DNA from 2 places in the Shewanella zhangzhouensis genome. Region 1 is predicted to be linked to the other one. Evidence: predicted binding sites of a transcription regulator. Region 1 holds the regulator's gene; the other holds the start of a gene.
The links. The regulator LexA, encoded in region 1, represses DNA repair genes until DNA is damaged. The targets are predictions, from matches to a motif close to TACTGTATNNNNATACAGTA.
Positions count from the first base shown of each region.

Region 2: a site for LexA is predicted at 1,375-1,394, ahead of K0H63_RS02980 (LexA family protein). Genes of this name have one in related genera too.

Region 1 is NZ_CP080414.1:4,304,443-4,307,580, reverse strand. Features, by position in the region: gene coxB (cytochrome c oxidase subunit II) at 1-538, opposite strand, end outside; gene K0H63_RS19015 (cell division inhibitor SulA) at 927-1,433, opposite strand; gene lexA (transcriptional repressor LexA) at 1,430-2,053, opposite strand; gene plsB (glycerol-3-phosphate 1-O-acyltransferase PlsB) at 2,205-3,138, shown strand, end outside.
Region 2 is NZ_CP080414.1:680,685-683,822, reverse strand. Features, by position in the region: gene K0H63_RS02985 (Y-family DNA polymerase) at 1-950, opposite strand, end outside; gene K0H63_RS02980 (LexA family protein) at 952-1,359, opposite strand; gene K0H63_RS02975 (P-loop NTPase family protein) at 1,602-2,189, shown strand; gene K0H63_RS02970 (hypothetical protein) at 2,368-2,967, opposite strand.

The DNA of each region.
Region 1 (3,138 bases):
TCAAAAAGCGAACCTTACGGTTGGTGGGCAGCACCAGATGCTTATCCACTTCCAGCAAGTAGTGATCGCCTTTTGCTTCGGCGCCTTCTATTTGACTTCTGGGGGTCGCCAGGATGCTGTAAAAGCCGAAGTCGTGGTCGAAGTAATCGTAATGCCACTTCCATTGGGAGCCGGTGACCTTGATGGTCAAGTCGGCGTTGGAGGGATCTTCCATGGCGATGAGGGTCTTGGTTGCCGGAATAGCCATGGCAATCAGGATCAGAAAGGGCACCAGAGTCCACGCGATTTCGACCTTGGTACTTTCGTGAAATTGGGCGGCAACGGCCCCTTTGGATTTGCGGTGGTTTATCATGGCGTAAATCATGGCGCCAAAAACCACTACACCTATGGCACAGCAGATGTACAGGATAGTCATGTGCAGGCCATAGACCCTGCCACTTATCTCAGTAACACCTTGTGTCATGTTGAGCGGCATATCAGCCGCAAGGATGGGCGGGGCCATAAAAGCCGCCGCGAAACAATACAACCATTGCTTCACAAGACATCTCCTCTGTCAATTGCATCAAGCAACTACAAAGAAGAGTCACACAGTAAGTCTCTGCTCTATGCAAACTCTTCGGTTCCCACAAAAAGCAACGATGACTTCAAAGTGCGTTGGCGGTTGGTATCTTATTTAATGAACTACAGCTTTGTTCACCACACTTGCACCTACAGCTGAATATATCGGTCAAATACACAATATCCATGGCGCAAGCCTCAGATACTGCGACGACATAATCGCCCGGATATAACAAACAAATCGTTGTTAACCTGAACTACATTACTTGCAGTTTAAATATTGATCAAGATCACTTTATTTTCTAATTATCTGAAAAAATTATCGAAAAAAAGCCCCGATAACGGGGCTCAAAGGGATGAGGAGATGATCAGTGCAGCGGAGAGGCACTGCGAAGGGGGTGACTTAACTCGGGCCTAACAGTAAAAGCGTTGGCCTGTGAGTGAGCATTTACATTTTCAAAAATGACACCCAATGCCACGGCATTTTTGGCTACCAATGCCAATCTGCGTTTATCTCTGGGATCCAGTTCGTTGGTCCAGCACAGTACGGCGCTTGAGGTACCGTTGGTTAGGGCCTTTTCCATCGCCCACAGGGTTTCAAATTCGTCTTTGGCATGCACCAGCAGCACACGGTCCATGCGCACACCAGCCTGTGCCAGAGTGGATTTGAGTCCGATGTTGGGTGGGCTGATAAGCACTATCCATCGGCCCTCAAGACTGAGGCGTGCGAGCTCTGGGGCGAGCTGCTGTATCTCTTGGCGCCCCTGGGATTGAGTGCTTTGGGTGATCACCTGAGATGCGGGGCAAACATCTTTGGCGGCGGAATCTGTCCACAAGCCGGGATGACGGGGTGCGTTACCAATCAGCTTGTTCATAACCAGTCTCCATTACGGATAACGCCCACGGCCAAGCCTTCGATAGTCAGACTTTGGCTGGCAAGATCCACTCTGATAGGGGCGAACGCCTCGTTCTCTGCGTGCAAGAACACCACATTGCCTTGTTTCTCGAAGCGTTTTACCGTGACATCATCTTCCACCCGGGCAACGACAACCTGGCCGTTTCGTGCCTGGTTCATCTTGTGCACTGCCAGCAGGTCTCCGTCGAGAATACCTATGTCTTTCATACTGTCGCCGCGAACGCGCAGCAGAAAATCGGCATGGGGGCGGAACATGGCAGGATCGACCTGATAATACTGCTCCACATGCTCTTGGGCGAGAATGGGCTCACCGGCAGCCACCTGACCTATCAGGGGCAGCCCCGGGTCTGGCTGATCTTCCAGCTCATCACCCGCCAGTCTGATACCTCGCGAGGTGCCGGGCATAATCTCAATGCAGCCTTTTTTGGCAAGCGCTTTAAGATGCTCCTCGGCGGCATTGGCACTTTTAAAGCCGAGTCTGGATGCAATTTCTGCCCGTGTTGGGGGCATGCCGGTTTCGGCGATGTTGCGTTTGATTAGGTCCAGGATCTCGGCCTGGCGAGGCGTCAGCGGTCTCATGGTCATTCCTGTTTTTCTATACAGTTACTGTTAGTATATACAGTATTTTCATCAGCGCAAGTATTAACCATTTTTCAGATTATTGGCTAATGGCTGCGGCTGTCTGATATTCTATTGCGCTATTGATTGAAGCCAGGTTCCCAATATCAGCATGTCAGCACACGAGTCTTTTTGGTTTAAGTCTTTGCGTTGGATCCAGAAGCAGTTGGTACACACCATAGTGGTACCTCAGGATCCCTTCGCCGATTTGAATCTCGATCCCTCCCGCCCCTTGGTTTACGTCATGAAAACCGAGTCAGTGAGCGATATTGCTGCGCTCCATGAGGTGACCGGCAAGTTGGGGTTACCCAGCCCATATCAGATGCTGGAAGTCGATGGAATCAAGACCCCACGGGTCGTGTGTCTGGAGGGCAGAAAGCCGCTGTTTGGCAAACGTGACAGCAATGAGCCTTTTTTGCAGACTTTCCAGCAACTGCTGGCTTTGCACCGTCAGCAGCAAGAGCTGGATATACAGCTGGTGCCTGTAAGTCTTTACTGGGGGCGAACCCCGGGTAAAGAAGATGACACTATGCGTGCAGCAGTGCTTGAGCGGGAAGATCCGACCTGGCTGCGTAAATGTTTGATGATTTTATTCCTGGGTCGCCATAACTTCGTGCAGTTTTCCCGTGCTGTGTCGCTGCGTCATATGGCCGATGAACATGGCACAGACAAGCGCATTGCCCACAAGCTTGCCCGGGTGGCGAGGGTTCATTTCCGCCGTCAGCGTAAAGTGATGACAGGGCCTGTGTTGCCCAATCGTCAGGCCATGTTTCATGCACTGCTGAAATCCGACAACCTGAAAAAAGCGATTGCCGAAGAAGCCGCCAGCAAAAAAATCTCTGAAGAAAAGGCCCGTGAAACCGCCATTCAATATCTGGATGAGATTGCAGCCGATTACTCCGACAGTCTGGTGCGCATCGCCGAGCGCTTCCTCACCTGGCTGTGGAACAAGCTCTATAAAGGCATCAGCATCAAGGGCGCCGAACAGATTCGCCAGTTGCACCATGACGGCCATGAGATTGTGTATGTGCCTTGCCACCGGTCGC
Region 2 (3,138 bases), 890 kb from region 1:
GAGCAATTAGTAGATACTGCAAACTTAACCAACCGCTTAAAACCCACAGGACGTTCGTCATACGGGCTGTTATTGGCAAACACCAACACAGTGCCAGTAAGGCTACCTTGCTTGCGGGCTTTGGCCGCAGCAATTCCTACATGCTTGGCTATAGCCTGATTCAAAGATTGCAGATCAGTGATCCGCTCACCGATAGAGCGAGTTGAAAATATCTGCTTCTTGTCTGCCCTAGCTTCATCCCAGCCCTTACACGGCAATCCTGAAAGCTCCCTAACGGTACGCTCCATTTCGATGCTGAATTGCTTACGTGCTAACCCTGGGGGCATGTTAGCCAACTGCCAAGCATTCCGAATATCCATCAATTCAAGTCTTTTTGACAACTTGCGGCCAATCCCCCACACATCCCCTACAGCCATTTGCTCAAGTACATACTGACGCACATCTTCGCTATCAATGACACAGACACCCCGATAGCCTTCGAGTTTTTTCGCTGCATGGTTTGCAGCTTTAGCGAGTGTAAGTGTTGAGCCCATACCCACACACACAGGCAAACGTGCTTCTTTCCATACTGCGCGCCGGATTGCCATGCCCTGAGAATAGAGATCTTTGATCGCTGGATATGAACGGCGAAAAGAGAGAAAGGATTCATCTATTGAGTAAACATGCTGCTCGGGTGCAAAACGACCAATGATCTGCATCATTTTGGATGAGAGATCGCCATACAACTCATAATTTGATGATAGTGCGATGACACCTGCCTTCTGACACAAGTCTCGTACCTCAAAGAAGGCTTTGAATTTTTCAACTCCAGCAGCCTTGGCTTGCTTGTTTGCGGCAACTACGCAGCCATCATTGTTTGACAGCACCACAATAGGCTTTCCGCGCCAATCCGGTCTGAATACTTGCTCGGCGCTGCAGTAAAAAGAGTTGGCATCGACCAGCGCAAACATTTCAGCTCGCCTCCAAGACCTTGCTTGGCCTGTGACAACGAATAGAACGGATCACCACACCTTCGATGGAAAACTGATCCCACTCCAACACAGGCACCGGCTGATACGATTCGTTTGCAGACAACAGAAGCTTACGCTTAGTATCAATCAGCTTACAAACAAACTCACCGTTCAGGTTGGCCACTATCACATCGCCAGTTCTTACCCTGACGTGCCTGTCGACTATCAAAACATCACCATCGAAGATGCCAACTCCCTGCATTGAATCACCCGCTGCTTGGCCGATAAAGGTCGCACACGGATGCTCAATAAGTAGCTCATCAAGGCTCAGGGGTAGTTGGTAGTAATCCGTTGCAGGACTTTCGAAGCCGGTGATCCCTGCTCTGGCTCTAAGAGGAATTACTTTCATGGAATACACACAAATAACTGTACATTTATACAGTATAGTGTGTTTTGGCCATTTTCGGCAATGTCCATGGCAGAGGCTATTGATTGGTGGTGCTTCAGGCTGATAGGATTGCTCAAGGTCTGGCCAAGACCTGCTGCCCACCTTGGCGAACCCGGACGGGATGGCTTTACAAACAGTTCTTTTTCGGCTCAGGTTTTCAGCGATCTCGGCAGTGGGCACCGTTCTCGCGACTGGAGAACCTTATGCACCTGATAAAAGTTATTTCCTCTCAGAACGTTGAGCGTTTAAAGCAACTTGCGCGAAAGCTCAAACGTGAACAATCCATCCCCCACCATCAAGCTCTTGAAATCGTCGCTATAAACGCAGGATTTAACCATTGGAAAGAGGTCACCGAAAGCCATTCGAGGTATCTGCCTACTGAAACAGCGTTTCTCTCTGGAGTGGTTCTGGCCTTCGATTTAAAAGAAGCATCTGAGTTATCTGTGATCGATAGCGCATTGATAAGAGACCACCTGCTTGAGGTCTTTACCGAAAACTCGTTGCGACTCTACCACAGGAACCTGGAAGATGAAGACGACAACGAAGGACGGACACTTGGCGAAACGCTATCAGACGTAGAGCTGGACGATGACTTTCGGCATTTTGCGTGCTTTGAGCACTACAGGCTTAACCCTGAAATATCGCTGAACACTGTAGAAGAGGTGTTAGAGTTAGCGCGAAAGTACTCTTTTTGGCCTCCAGAATTCATTTGGATACGGGGAAAACTCATCGATACAGGCTCCCTTCCAGCAACAGATGAGATGGGTAACACAGTAGCTATACGCTGGTAATTATCGAATACAAAGCACCGAATGTCCCAAAGCAGGTAGGCAATTGCTTACCTGCGTCTCAAAATGTCCCCAAAAATCACATGAAGCTCTGCACTTTACTAAGTCCCATAAATAAACAGAATGGATTAAACAATTTAGCTCAAAAATTCATGATTTTTCAGAACTCAATCTGCATGCACTATTGCGGAGCGCCTCCTTGTATGGGCGGGCTCCCTGCATTAGTTTTTGATCTCACGTCGTCATTGAAAAATGCATTCTCATTCCTTTTAATTTCAGGCTCACAAATTGAATCAATATTACGCATCAAAATCTCATTATTATGTAGAAGTAGACTATTTTCTTCCAGAAGGGCTAGATTTTTCTTTTCCAATTCACAGATTATCTCTATATACATATCTATGTTAGCCTGCTGCTCTTCTCTTAGATTTTCATCTTTGCATACTGAGTTAGATGTATTGGAAACATCATCTTTTGCTATTGAAATGTTTTCTACCAATGTGTCTTGTGTTACCTTAAGACTTTTAACCAATCGTTTTAAATGGCTAATGGACTTCTTACTCTCGAACAGTTCTTCGTAATAATAGTCTCTTTCAGATACTAAATTTTTTAATGATCTAGGTTTCATCTCAATGGTACGAACGGTACGGTTTCCAACGTTCTCCTCTATCACAGCATGGAAGCAAACATCATTGAGAAACTTCAATGACTCAGGCAATGTTCTTTTCCGTACCCCAAACTCTTTCCTCAAAAATCGTGCAGTTTTTTTCTTTCTATCCATGAATTTGCTGGCCTCTTTTTACTTCAACTGTGAAATTCAGTCTTTCCTTACTTAACCTGAGCGACCTGACCGTTTGCACAAGCCTCCGACAGTGCTTTGGTTCGCAAGAATGCTATCAGTACGTCATAAAATCGAACCTTATTTAAAATCTTGCCTGCATAAAGAACACAA